DNA from 3 places in the Shewanella sp. 3_MG-2023 genome. Region 3 is predicted to be linked to each of the others. Evidence: predicted binding sites of a transcription regulator. Region 3 holds the regulator's gene; each other region holds the start of a gene.
What was found. Region 3 encodes sigma-54, which starts transcription at its own class of promoters, with help from an activator protein. Its sites were predicted from a motif close to GTTGGCACGNNNNTNGNNT; they were not measured.
Positions count from the first base shown of each region.

Region 1: a site for sigma-54 is predicted at 3,221-3,239, ahead of Q4591_RS12965 (DUF3192 domain-containing protein). Genes of this name have one in related genera too.
Region 2: a site for sigma-54 is predicted at 1,882-1,900, ahead of Q4591_RS04145 (formate/nitrite transporter family protein). Genes of this name have one in related genera too.

Region 1 covers NZ_JAUOSH010000021.1:29,989-34,796, reverse strand. The annotation lists gene Q4591_RS12990 (4'-phosphopantetheinyl transferase superfamily protein) at 1-105, shown strand, start outside; gene queF (NADPH-dependent 7-cyano-7-deazaguanine reductase QueF) at 212-1,066, opposite strand; gene syd (SecY-interacting protein) at 1,188-1,841, shown strand; gene Q4591_RS12975 (Zn-ribbon-containing protein) at 1,981-2,754, opposite strand; gene Q4591_RS12970 (hypothetical protein) at 2,799-3,131, opposite strand; gene Q4591_RS12965 (DUF3192 domain-containing protein) at 3,323-3,709, shown strand; gene Q4591_RS12960 (DUF2789 domain-containing protein) at 3,706-3,936, opposite strand; gene Q4591_RS12955 (GNAT family N-acetyltransferase) at 4,102-4,740, shown strand; gene Q4591_RS12950 (DUF962 domain-containing protein) at 4,741-4,808, shown strand, end outside.
Region 2 covers NZ_JAUOSH010000005.1:36,492-41,299, forward strand. The annotation lists gene putA (bifunctional proline dehydrogenase/L-glutamate gamma-semialdehyde dehydrogenase PutA) at 1-811, shown strand, start outside; gene Q4591_RS04145 (formate/nitrite transporter family protein) at 1,009-1,845, opposite strand; gene Q4591_RS04150 (cation diffusion facilitator family transporter) at 2,165-3,055, opposite strand; gene Q4591_RS04155 (LysR family transcriptional regulator) at 3,364-4,248, opposite strand; gene Q4591_RS04160 (hypothetical protein) at 4,498-4,779, opposite strand.
Region 3 covers NZ_JAUOSH010000027.1:52,003-56,810, forward strand. The annotation lists gene Q4591_RS15200 (KpsF/GutQ family sugar-phosphate isomerase) at 1-71, shown strand, start outside; gene kdsC (3-deoxy-manno-octulosonate-8-phosphatase KdsC) at 73-639, shown strand; gene lptC (LPS export ABC transporter periplasmic protein LptC) at 636-1,196, shown strand; gene lptA (lipopolysaccharide transport periplasmic protein LptA) at 1,183-1,893, shown strand; gene lptB (LPS export ABC transporter ATP-binding protein) at 1,893-2,624, shown strand; gene Q4591_RS15225 (RNA polymerase factor sigma-54) at 2,759-4,243, shown strand; gene hpf (ribosome hibernation promoting factor) at 4,267-4,554, shown strand; gene ptsN (PTS IIA-like nitrogen regulatory protein PtsN) at 4,557-4,808, shown strand, end outside.

The sequences.
Region 1 (4,808 bases), on a different contig from region 3:
AGCTATCGGTTTGCCATTAGCTTTTATAGTGGATGTGTTGCGAACGAGCCTGAATATAACGCTGAAGTAATAGATTGGGCTGAGCTTATTATTGATTCTCATTAAGTTGCCTTAAAGGCATGCCTAAATTGATCGTTAGCTAAGTCGGTTTACCTGCAGATCAAAAAAGGCACTAAAAAGTGCCTTTTAAGTTGTAATATCATTTTTGAAATTACTGTCTCGCTAAACGATGTGTCTCAGGCGGCTGCTCAAAATCACTTCTAAATGGATTAATATCTAAACCTCCACGGCGAGTATAACGGGCATAAACCGTTAATTTAGAACATTGGCAATAACGTTTTAAGTCAGTAAAAATACGCTCAACACATTGCTCGTGAAATTCATTGTGTTGACGGAATGAAATCAAATAACGCAGTAACTTCTCTCGATCGATTTTAGGACCTTGGTAGCGGATCATCACGCTACCCCAATCAGGCTGAGAGGTAATTAAACAATTCGACTTTAGCAAGTTGGATGTAAGTGTCTCAGCAACATGTTTCTCTTCAGTGCTGTCTTCAAGGTACTCAGGTTTAAATTGATAATCATCAACTTCAATATCAAGTTCATCAATACAGTTACCCGGTAATTCGACAATGCGCTGGGTATTAAAATGTTTTGGCTCGATGATTTTTACCGTGACCTCGCCATTGGCACAGCGGCTAAGATCTTGTTGTAAAGTTTGTTGTACTAGTTCAACACTGTCAAAGCGGGTTTGATTAAAGCTATTTAAATAAAGCTTAAATGACTTTGATTCAATTAAGTTATCACTTTCGATGGCAAGGTAAACTTCAATGATGGCTACCATAGGCTTGCCTTTGGCATTAAGCCAAGATAGTTCATAGCCAGTCCAAATATCAGCACCTTGAAAAGGTAACTCAGCCGTTAATGCAATGGCATCTCTATTTAGCTTACGAGGAACCCCTTGCAGCAATGATGCATCATATTCAGCTTGATATTGCGTCGCTTGACCTAAAGTTAAACCTTTAAGTGCTTCAGCATCACTATAGGGATCGTGATTGTGTGTCATCTAGTGTGTTTCCGTGTCAAAATAGGCCTTTATTATAATACCAATTTATATAATTAGGTAATCACTGTACGTGACAAATACACCAATCTATTTGGTCACAAACAATATTGGAGCATCTTAAGTGTCTTGTTCAACATCATTGGATCAATTTTCTAACCGTTATATTCAAGCTTACCAAGATACCTTAGGGGAATTACCGCGATTTTACCCAATGGGTCAAGGGTCTAGTTGTATTGAGGGCCAGTATGATCTTGAATCTGATGAAGCGGTATTTTGGCAGACTGTTAAGCGTAAAAGCACCGCAGACTTTAGTAATGTCGAACATGCTTTAGAGCTTAAGCTGCATGATGATATCAATGATTTTTACGGCCACTTCTTTTCAGCATCACTGTATTTTGATTCAAACTGGGGCGAAGGCGAATTACTGCAAGTTTGGAATCAGCAAGACTTTGAATCTTTGCAGCAAAATATCATTGGCCACTTGATGATGAAGAAAAAACTCAAACAAGCACCAACCTGGTTTATCGGTGTATTGGGTGATGGCGATAACATGCTAACGGTTGATAATGAAGATGGCAGTGTGTGGATTGAAGTGCCAGGCAATAAGCCCCATGAAAAGCTTGCTGATAGCCTAGCTGGGTTTATCGATAGCCTAACGCCAAGAGTCACACCAGCAATTGAACCTGTAGAAGAAGATCATGGCCATGTGCCACATCCGGGGATTTGGCAGCGAATGAAAATGATGTGGAATGACTTATTGAGACGAAAGTCATAGATCAACGTTATTAATTTGCGATAAACCAAAAAGCCTGACTTATAGATTAATTAAGTCAGGCTTTTTGTTGAAAAGAAGGTTAATGATGCAGCTGTTCTGATCGATGTTAGATACTTCAGAACAATAACGTTTGAAATTATTACTGATGATCCCATGAGATATTCGACACAATTCTGCATGGCTCACATCTGAAGTGAAACATATCCAATAATGGCTCATCCAATAACCACTGTTTCGATCCACAGCGTGGACAGGCTCGTTCTTTTTCAGACTGTAAACTTTCACCACCAACGCGATAAAGATAATAGTAAGTCGGAATTTTGGTAATAAATTCAATTCTGCCGCGGATATCCCAGCCTCGTCTAAATAAATCACTTTTATGACTGGTCAGTTCTTCTAATGCTGCAAATTCAGCTTTGGTTGCCGCCGCCATTTGCAGTTCATCACAAGCTTGCCACTCTGTTTGCCAGCGAATAACTCGCTTATGGTCGCCATTAAAGCTTGCTGGAATTTGATATAGCGGAATAGGGAGAAGGTTGTCGCCACTTCTTAATGGTGAGCACATATGTACATAGCTGGTGTAAAGCACCTGCCAGCTGGGAGTGTCGATATTACTTTGCTCTGAATTGATATCTTGGCCGATAAACTTTTCACGTGGCGCCAATAACTTTGCTTCAGTTAGCATAGTTAATGCTTGCTTGACCCATGGGCTGTTGTTACGGGCTGATAAACTGTTTTTTTCAGGTATTAATAGCCTGACTTTAAACTCACCTTCATTAAGTGCGACAGCAAATTCTCGTCCTAATACTTGGCCATTGGCTCTGAGTGCTTCTAGAAAGTTATTAATGGCTTTTTCTGCCGCAGTGATAGTGGTATCGGCGAAACATTCAAATCTGAGTTCAGTGACAAACATGGTTTTCCGTTTTTAGCTGGTTAAATGTATTGAGGATGTGGTGCTTAACTTTCTAATTGTACAATTCGTTTTTCAAGTGCTGCTATCTTTAGGGCAAATTCACTTTCGACAGCGTCAAATTTAGCCTGCCATTTTTGTTCTAGCGCCGTTAATGGGTCTTGAGCCGTTTCAGTATTAGCTGGCTGTATCATGGCTGCTAAATCGGGTAAGTCTTGCCATTGCTCTTTGGGGATGGCTTTAAATTGCTGCAAACCCTGAATAAGGGTTGGCATGGCTATCCGCGTACCTAATTTACCTTTTATTAACGCTAATGTTGGCGTATGACCTGCTACAGCAATGGATTTTGCCGCCGCAAGGACTTGTTCAATTGGACTCATAATTAGTGAAAATCCTTAAATATCGGTAGTGAAATTACTCAAAAAGTGAGACATGGTTTTAAATGGTGAATAAAATCAAGGCTTTAATTTTTGGCACACTTTTAGCTTAATCAGTATTGAGAACAGTATAACTTACTCTGAAAAACAGTTTCAGTAGAAATTACATTAGAACCATTTGAAAGGGACGTATTATGAAAGCAAAATTGGGTGCAGCATTAATTATGGCTATAGCAGCGACTTCACTAACTGGTTGCGTATTGAATGTGGGCGATCACGAAGGTAAGCGTAGTGATTCATATTGGCAAAAACAACAACAAACTAATCGTAATAACTTAGCGAAACTTTCAATCGGAATGGCAAAAGATCAAGTCACCATTTTGATGGGAACGGCTGATTTCAGTGAGGCTTATGTGACCCAAGCTGACGCTGAAAGTCCAAAGAAAGAGGTTCAGGTGTTTTTCTACCGTACTCAATGGAGTAAAGGTGACGGCAAAACCACAAAAAGTGAATGTACCCCAGTTGTAATAAGTGACAACAAATTAGTGGGTTGGGGTGAAACTGCTTACCAAAACATTTAATTTCTTAATAAAACGTCCAGTTGGTCTATTAATTCAGACCACTGGCCGTCTTGATGTAAGGCCTCTTCAATAAAGTGTCTTTGCGATTCTGACCAAAATCCAGCCTGTGCAATGGTGCTATTTTTAGCCAGTTTATGTTGTTCGATAAACTGGTTAATATCTTCCTTAGATGAACTTAATCCTAATTGCTGAAATAAGTGTTCAAATGTTGTCGTTGTCGTATCCATGAGCTTTCACCATGTATGAATGATATTACTTTACTAAGATTAGGTGACCCTATTTAAATTGCAATATGTTTCAAAGTTGTTAAGTTGAGACTATCAACTGGATTAGTTAAGAGTGACATCATGGAAAACAACACTTTGCCCCCGAAAACTCAAGCTGCGCCGTCTTTGGATGAACAAACTAACGATCAACCTAGAGCGGTTTATTTGACTGCGGAAGATCTAAGAGTTGCAGCATCGATTATTTATAATGCCTATCATGATGATCCATTTTTTATTGAAGCTTTAGCCACTGCTAATAAAGCCAATTACGAACAAAAACTGCGGGCTGCAATCAGAGAAGAGCTCACAGAGTTATGGCAGCAAGAGCAACCATTAATTGGTTGGTTTGAAGGCAAACGTCTCATCGGTGTCGCCTGTGTGATCACCCATCAAGTGCCTCTTGGTGAAAGTCGTTACTGGCACTGGCGTTTAAAAATGGTACTCGGCACTGGTTGGAGTTCAACCCAAGCATTTATTAAAAAAGAGCATACCATCTTAGAAAGTTTACCGAGTAAACAATACGGTATTTTACAATTTATCGCTTTGAGCCCTAATGAGCAAAGAAAAGGTAATGGGGCAAAATTAATTCAAGCGGTGTTAAGTTGGTGCGATGAGCAGTTAGAGCTCGATGGGATCGGAGTATTTGTTAACAACGATAAACATGCAGCGCTTTTTATTGGTGAAGGTTTTGGCCATTTGTCTGATCAAACCATTGGCTCTGTTGATGGTGAGATATTAATTTATCAAAGTAAATCGGAGCAATAAATGGCTGATAAACAGTATCAAGACTTTAAGTCGTTTTATCCTTTTTATTTATCACAACATCAAAATGC
Region 2 (4,808 bases), on a different contig from region 3:
TGCTAAATTGATTAACCGCACATTAGCTAATCGTGAAGGTGCTATCATTCCGCTCATCGCTGAAACTGGCGGTCAAAATGCGATGATAGTTGACTCGACCTCACAAGCAGAACAAGTGGTTGCAGATGTGGTTTCATCGTCGTTTACCAGTGCAGGCCAGCGCTGCTCGGCATTGCGAGTGCTGTTCTTACAAGAAGATATTGCCGATCGCGTGTTAGATGTAATGCAAGGCGCAATGGAAGAACTCAGTATTGGTAACCCAAGCTTTGTTCAAACTGACGTTGGCCCTGTGATTGATGCCACTGCAAAAGCGAACCTAAATGCCCATATTGATCATATCTCGCAAGTTGGTAAGTTAATTAAGAAAATCGACTTACCCGCAGGCACTGATAATGGCCACTTTGTGTCGCCAACAGCGGTAGAAATTGATTCAATTAAAGTGCTTGAGAAAGAACATTTCGGGCCAATTTTGCACGTTATTCGTTATAAAGCCGCTAATTTAGCCGCGGTTATTGACGAGATAAACAGCACCGGCTTTGGTCTTACTTTAGGAATTCATAGCCGCAATGAAGGCCATGCGTTAAATCTTGCAGACAAGGTTGATGTGGGTAACGTCTATATTAATCGTAACCAAATTGGCGCAGTAGTGGGTGTACAGCCTTTTGGCGGTCAAGGTTTATCAGGTACTGGCCCCAAAGCAGGCGGACCACACTACCTTACTCGTTTTATTACTGAAAAAACCCGCACCAACAATATTACTGCCATTGGCGGTAACGCGACGTTATTGTCCCTTGGTGATGCTGAAGACTAATAATTAGCAGGTTTGAAACCATAAAAATGCCCGCAGCTGCGGGCATTTTTTGTTCAAGCTATTTTATTTAGGTTAATAGTGTTCAAGCTAATAGTATTTACCGATAAAACCATCAACGGCTTACCATTAAGTAAGCAGGTATCACTTGAATCGCCATAACAAAGCCCAATCGAGACAAGGATAGGCCTTAGCACTGCTTATAAAGCTAAGCTTTCTTTTTCAGCAGCAGTTTTACGCTCAGGGCTTGTCTTAACATGGGTTAAGTACAAAGGTAAGCCCACGAGTAAAAAGCCGCCGACTAAATTACCTAATGCCGTTGGGATTTCATTCCACAATAGGTAGTCGCTAACAGTAAAGTCACCGCCCATGATCATTGAAAATGGAAATAGGAACATATTAACGATTGAATGCTCAAAACCCATAAAGAAGAACAGCATCACAGGCATCCACATTGCAGCCATTTTGCCGCTCACTGAGGTTGAGATCATAGCGCCTACCACTCCCATAGACACCATCCAGTTACACAACATGCCGCGAATAAAAATAGTAAACCAGCCTGCCACGCCATGCTCTTGATACCCTAACGTACGTGACTCACCAATTGAGCTCACTTTAGCCGCTAATACTCCACCGTCAGTGTTGTAACCATAAGTCAGGATATAGGATGCAAAAAATGCCACGGTTAACGCGCCGGCAAAATTCCCCACAAACACTAACCCCCAATTCCTAAAAAGTTGCTCCCAGGTACATCCCGGTCGCTTGTTAAGGACAGCTAAAGGCACTAAGGTAAATACACCTGTCAGCAAATCAAACTTCATCAGATACAACATAATAAACCCAACCGGGAATAATAATGATCCGACTAACAAGCTACCTGTTTTCACGATAACGGTAATGGCAAAAAAAGCGGCAAGTCCCAGTATCGCGCCAGCCATAAATGCCCTAACTAATGTATCTCGTGTCGACATGAAGATTTTTTGCTCCCCAGCATCTACCATCTTGGTAGCAAACTCCTTTGGCTCGATATATGACATAGTGCATTCCCTATAGTTATGTAGTTGACTGCTAATAAGCCAACTTCATACCAAGGTTGATAAATACTTATAAATCAACACCCTAATCTAATTAGATTTTTTGAAAATGGTTGTAAGTAGTGCAAGCTGCACCTAGATAGCGCAAAAAAGCCATTATTGAAAGGCCGTATTTAGCATCAAGTTTGTCTCGCTAAATGAAGCGTAATGAGCAAGTTAGTGGTTGTTGCGGCGGATAAGTGAGTCTTCGTTAAGACTCAAATGGTACCAATAATCGAATATGGTTATTGTAGTGACTAGCAATAGCTTGATGGCTAAATGGTTAAATGGCAATATTCATTTTAAGCTCTAACTTGTATGGCAGCGCTGATAACTTTTGCTTGAGATTTTGCTGAAATACTTTGATATCACCGGTCTTTATAATTGACTCTTCACTAGGTACGACATTGATATCAATTCTAAGCTCATTTCCCACTTTGACGACACTGCCTAAATGCAGGGTTTCTTGGCTATCAACTTCTTTCATGCCTTTGGATACTTCTGCAATCAGTTCTTGTTGTGGTGCCATTTGCAATAACTCTTTGACCGCTTGACTCACCATAGAAAAAGGAACTTTCAAAAAGTAAGCTGAAATTAATATCATCATGAGTGGATCGGCATAACCTGCATATTGAGCCAGCGAAGTTTGCGTTAAGCCCCATGCGATAACAAACCCCAGCGTAATAGCCATGCTGAGCAAAGTATCCATCTGCCACTGCTTAGTTTCTGCTTCAATTAACCCTGAGTGCGACTCGCGGCTCATTTGGGTTATTTTCCACCAAGCAAAACCACAACCAAGGGTATTTACCAGCCCGAAAACACTCGCGACACCAATGTCTAACGGCTTGACACCTTGTATTAAACTATCGATTGCCCCAAACAGTGAATAAATCACTAGACTCATAATCACTAAACCTTTGATCGCAATAACAATAGGTTCAAACATCGCCTTACCATTGGGAAAACGCTTATCTTTCGGGGAATGGATAAGCTTAGCAGCGAGCAGTGACAAAATAGTTAACAGCAAACTAATTAACGAGTACAAACCATCAAAGGCTATGACTAAGGAACCCAATATCAGCCCAACCGCCAAGCCGCCTACAGCAAACATCAGCGCAAATACTGAAGACAGTATCAACACTTTTTGCTCTATTGCTTGAGATGGCACACACATATGAATTCCTCATAAAATTAATCATTTACCCGTATAGGTAATTGAGTACAGTTTGGCATTCTGTATTAAATCAGCAATGACAAACTCAACGTCTGTGAGGTTATTTTGATAGTAATATTATTATAGCAAGGCTATTCAATGACTTAGTTTAGCAACCATCTGTCAATTATATTGACAGTGAGTGCTTGGCATGAATCCGAAATAACACGAATAAGCTAATACAAAGGTGATAGCTGGTTATTGAAATGGACCAGTTGAACAGTTTGATTTAATGACCCATCGAGGATGGGCTTATCATGAACACAAGATTAAAAAGCAAATAGATAGTCATTTAACTGATCGGCTAACCAGTTTGTCGCGGGATGCTCATTAAGGCCACTTGCTGCAAACATGCAATAGTCTTCCTGCAATAAACCGTAAGTATGCTTAATCACCGCAATGGATTGCTGCCTCAATAAATGTTTAATCAAGGGCTCAGGCATTACACCCCAAGCATCTTCAGTTTGAATGGAGCTAAGAATGTAATCAAAACTTGAAAAACCAATATAGTTACGGGAAAAAGGCTGTAATTCAGGATTGGACTTTTCATTTAAATATACCATTGATGCTTGCATGGCGCTGCGCAAGTCTTCATCTGACACTCGGCGTTTTGCTGCCAAGGGGTGGTCATGACGGCACACTGACATCATGCGAATTTTACCTAAAGGATGTGATGTCACCATGGCACTATCAGTGCTTTCATAGTCAATTCCAAAAGCAAAATTAACTTGCTCAGTTTCAACTAAATTGGCCAGATCGCCGGTGGAGGCCAGCACAATATTAAATGAGGTTGCTGGAAAGTGATTATTAAGCTGATGAGTCAACTCTAACCAAATATCGTCAGGTAAAGAGTCGTCACGGGCAATCCATACTTCTGCAGCAAACTCACCTTTAACTTGACGACAGGTTTGGCGGATCCGCTGCGCCGCTGTCAGCATACTTTGGCAATCTTTATAAATAGCCTTACCTGCTTCGGACAATGTGACTTGGTTACCGGTGCGATCAAATAATGCGGTATCGAGATCTTTTTCCATCGCTTTAATCGCCATGGTCATTTTGGTGCGATTCTGTTCTGTTTGTCTCGCCGCTTCTGACACAGAGCCCAGCTCTGCGACCAAACAAAAAGCTTCAATTTGCGAAAGTGTCAGTGCCATTATTATTCCTATAGTGAGGCTACCTCGCTAAGATAGCCTATTGCTTTGTGCCACAACAGTACGCTTTATCAATTTCGCTAGTCAGTTATCGGTTATCAACATAGCTTAGGCAATGCTAACCATCTTAAGGGAAAAAATGAAATCTAAAATTACAGCGGATATGGGAGTTTGAGGCAGGAAAGTGAGGTAGTAAAAGGCAGCTTGATAACAATCCTAATAACCATCAAGCCCTCACAGGCAATATTCGCACTATTGACTATCAAACAAACCGTTGCGCTTTAAACCTCGATGAACGTTTTTACATAACTTGGCAAATTTTTCTAAATCGCCAAAGCTCGGGGTGGCATTATTGTCCAGCGATGATTGCCAATAACTCACTTCACTATCAACAATTTCAAGCAGTTTTTTGGGACAGCCAATACAGCTACTATTAAAACCACATACGGCTAAAGCAGGATCATCTAAGGGAAAGGTATCTTTAACTTGGTTTATAAGTTGCTGCATTGCAGTCATTCTATCTGGTTTCATCATCAAGGGGCTCTTGCATCAATGAACGCCGA
Region 3 (4,808 bases):
TCGTAGACGAGAACCAACGCCCAGTCGGCGCACTTAACATGCTCGATATGGTTAAAGCTGGAGTCATTTAACATGTCATTACACGAAACACTGCACCAAGGTTTTTACGGCCCAATCTCTGATGATGTTTGGCAAAAAGCCAAAAAAATTAAGCTGCTTATTTGCGATGTCGATGGGGTATTTTCCGATGGCCGTATTTATTTAAGTAATGCAGGGGAAGAGTTAAAAGCATTTCATACCCGTGATGGTTATGGCATTCGCTCTATTTTAACCAGTAATATTCATGTTGCTGTGATAACCGGGCGTAAATCTGCCATTGTGGAAAATAGAATGACCGCTTTAGGTGTCACTCATATTTATCAAGGTGTTGATGATAAACTAGTGCCTTACCAAAGCCTGTTAGATACCTATGGCGTTAGCCCAGATGAAGTCGCCTATATTGGTGATGACATGGTTGACTTACCTGTGATGAAACAGGTTGGCCTTGCAGTTTGTGTGGCTGATGGCCATCCTTATGTTAAACAACATTGCCATATGACCACCACCATTAACGGCGGAAATGGCGCATTACGTGAACTCACCGATTTGCTATTACTTAGCCAAGATAAGTTTGAAAATGCCCACGGAATGAGTATATGAGCCGAGTGACCTTCGCTATTATCGGATTTTTTGGCGCAGCCTTAGTCCTTTATTGGCAAGTACAAGTTAAACGTAGTCAGATGGAGGCAAGTAAATTGCCAGCCCCTGCTCGCCCTGATTTTATCGCCAATGACTTACGCACCACTGAATTTAATGAGCAAGGTTTAGTGCAAAGCCGAGTCTCAGCGAAATACATGGAGCACTTTCAGCAAAGTAATGAAACCATGTTTACTGAGCCTGTCTACCTTATTTATCCTGAAAATGGTGAAGCCGAATGGCAATTAAGCGCAGATTTAGGCAAGCTGAATAATGAAACAGGCAAAGTAGTTTTAGAAAATAATGTTATTATTGATGCAATAAACATCGACGAGCCATTACAATCTTTGACAACCACCATGTTGGCACTCGATATGAACACCATGATTTTGACCTCAGATAGACAAATTTTTGTTACTGGGTCAGATTTTAATATACAAGGTTTAGGCCTGTATGCTGATTTAAATGCTCAAGAACTTGAACTTTTAAGTCAAGTAGAAGGAACGTATGAAGCAAAGTAAACTTTTGATTGCCTCACTACTCAGTGTAGTCAGTATTGCCAGCGCCTATGCAAAAGAAGGCGATTTACAGCAAGAGCTTAAAGTCGCAGCTGTGAGCCAAAAAGCTGACATAAAAAACAATCAGGTCATCTTCTATGGCCCAGTTAATGTGACTCAAGGGTCGATTAACATTAATGCCGACGAATTACGCGCATTTGGCACCGAAAGCGGCACCCAAAAAACCATGGTTGCCACAGGTAACCCTGCGACATTTTCCCAAGAGTTAGATGATGGCCGTATTGGTACTGCCAGTGCCGATGAAATTAAATATGAGCTTGCCACTAGCATTTTAACCTTAACGGGTAATGCTAAATTGGACCAAGCTGGCAGCCAGGTTACTGGTAACCTAATTAGCTACAACATTGAAAAGCAGCAGTTAATTGCTGAAAGCACCGGTACTGGTGAAGATCGGGTTATCACTATTTTTCAACCAGAAAGTCACCCAGACTTGATTGATTCTGAAAAGAAAAAAGATGAGCAACCACATTTACCAGACAGCGCTAAACCCGGTGATGATACGCCACCAGCTATAATTGAAAACAACAATTTATCTGCTGTAGAGGCTGTGAACTCAACTGAAACACCCGAAGTAACTGAATCACTTAACGCTGAGGCGCAGGCGACATTGTCAGCCCCAGCAGCTGAGCAAAATGACTAATGACCCAAATTACGTTAACCGCTGAAAATCTCGCTAAGAGTTATAAAAGTCGCCAGGTAGTAAAAGATGTCAGCCTGACGGTAAAAACCGGCCAAATTGTTGGCTTACTTGGCCCTAATGGCGCGGGTAAAACCACCACCTTTTATATGGTCGTAGGCCTAGTCAAAAGTGATAAGGGCCGCATTCTGATCGATGAAGATGATTTAACCGCAGATCCAATGCATTTGCGCGCCCGAAAAGGCATTGGCTACTTACCTCAAGAAGCCAGTATTTTTCGTAAGCTCACAGTACACGATAATATAATGGCAGTGCTTCAAACTCGCAAAAGCTTATCAAATGAGCAGCGCATTGAAGAACTGGAACATTTATTAGAAGAATTTAACATAACTCATATCCGTGATAGCCAAGGTATGGCGTTATCGGGAGGCGAGCGTCGCCGAGTTGAAATTGCACGCGCATTAGCGGCAAATCCTAAGTTTATTTTATTAGATGAACCTTTTGCAGGGGTAGATCCTATCTCAGTAATCGACATCAAGAAAATTATTCAACAACTTAAAAGCCGTGGTTTAGGGGTGCTAATTACCGACCATAATGTCCGTGAAACACTTGATGTGTGTGAGCGAGCATATATTGTGAGTCACGGAAACTTGATTGCTGAAGGAACACCTGCTGAGATCTTAGTCAATCAGCAAGTTAGGTCGGTATACTTAGGTGAACAATTCAAGCTATAGTTAGCACTATTCAGTTTTTAGTATGGCATTCGCGGCCAACAACAAACCTTAATCTAGTCTATTTTTCTAGGATCATAAACTAGCGCCCACACTGTTCGTCGCGATGATGTAATTCAATTAGGGACAAGCGGTACATGAAAGCCTCACTCCAACTCAAAATGGGTCAACACTTAACCATGACCCCACAGTTGCAACAAGCGATTCGCTTATTGCAACTTTCCTCATTGGAGCTACAGCAAGAAATTCAACAAGCACTTGATTCAAACCCGCTATTAGAGCTTGAAGACGAATTCACTAAAGCCAAAGAGCCCGTAAAAGAAAACGCCCTGCAAACTGACACCGATTTTAGTGATAATAGCCAAGTCACCATAGAAAAAGACACCTCAACGGTTGATACCACTGAATCGCTCACTAAAGATTCTATGCCTGAAGAACTCCCTATGGATACCACATGGGATGAGGTGTATACCGCCTCGCCGACTTCTGGCTCTGGCGCAGTATCGAGCGGTAATGATATGCCGTTTCAAGGCGAAACCAGTGAAGGCTTGTATGAGCATCTTGAATGGCAAAAAAACCTCACTCCCTTTTCTGAAAATGACTTAGTGATTGCAACCGCCATTATTGATGCCATTGATGAGCGCGGTTACCTCACCCAGAGCGTTGAAGACATTTTGCAATCCTTAGGCACTGACGATATCGAACTCGATGAAGTTGAAGCTGTACTTAAACGGGTACAACACTTCGATCCCGTCGGCATTGCAGCGCGAGATTTAAGTGAGTGTCTATTAATTCAATTAGGCCAATACCCTAATGAAATTCCTTGCATAGATAATGTTAAGTTACTGATTAAAGATCATCTTGATTTAATCGCCGGTCGTGACTTTAGGTTACTGATGCGTAAAACCAAGCTTAAAGAAGATGATTTACGTGAAGCCATTGAATTTATTCAAACGCTCAATCCACGTCCAGGCTTGCAAATTACCCCCATTAAAGATGAGTACGTCATTCCTGATGTTACTGTACTTAAAAAGAATGGTCGCTGGGTGGTCGAGCTAAATCCCGATAACATGCCTAAAATTGGCGTTAATCAGCAATATGCAGCTATGGCCAAAGGCGGTTCAAGCCAAGCTGACAGCCAATTTATTCGTGGTCATTTACAAGAAGCTAAATGGTTTATCAAAAGCATCGATAGCCGTAATGAAACCTTACTAAAAGTGGCTAACTGTATCGTACAATTTCAGCAAGGTTTCTTTGAGTTCGGTGAAGAAGCCATGAAGCCGATGGTGCTCAATGATATTGCTGAAGCGGTTGAAATGCACGAGTCGACCATTTCACGGGTCACGACCCAAAAATACATGCATACCCCCCGTGGACTTTTTGAACTTAAATATTTTTTCTCAAGCCATGTAAGTACCGATGATGGTGGAGAATGCTCTTCTACAGCAATTCGCGCATTTATTAAAAAGCTCGTAGCTGCAGAAAACCCGAAAAAGCCTCTTAGTGATAGTAAAATGGCGACACTATTGGCTGAACAAGGGATTAACGTTGCTCGACGTACGATAGCCAAATATCGAGAGGCAATGCTCATCCCTCCCTCAAACCAACGCAAAAGCTTATAACTTTTGTTATTGGAGGATGACCTATGCAAATTAACCTGACTGGAAACCATATTGAAATAACTCAATCTTTACGGGAATACGTGCAAACAAAATTTTCAAAGCTTGAACGACACTTCGAACAGATCAATAATGTTCACGTTGTGCTCGATGTTCAAAAGCTACAACAGATTGCCGAAGCCAAACTGCACCTAAAAGGCGGTGAAGTGTTTGCTGTATCGCGTAACGCTGATATGTATGTGGCAATAGACGCCCTGATAGATAAGCTAGACCGTCAGGTAATTAAACATAAAGAGAAACTCACTAAGCATTAACGATGGAACTTCGTACCATCCTGCAGCCGGCGTGCACTACCTGTGCCACTCCGGGCAGTAAGAAAAAGGTACTGGAATTAATCAGCAATTTAATGGCTGCCCAGTACCCAACCCTTTCTTCACAGGCTATTTTTGAAAGTCTAATAGCGCGTGAAAAAATGGGCAGTACAGGTATAGGAAATGGCATAGCAATTCCACATGGGCGCTTAGATAATATCGAAGAACCCATTGCTATTTTAATCAAATGCGAAGAG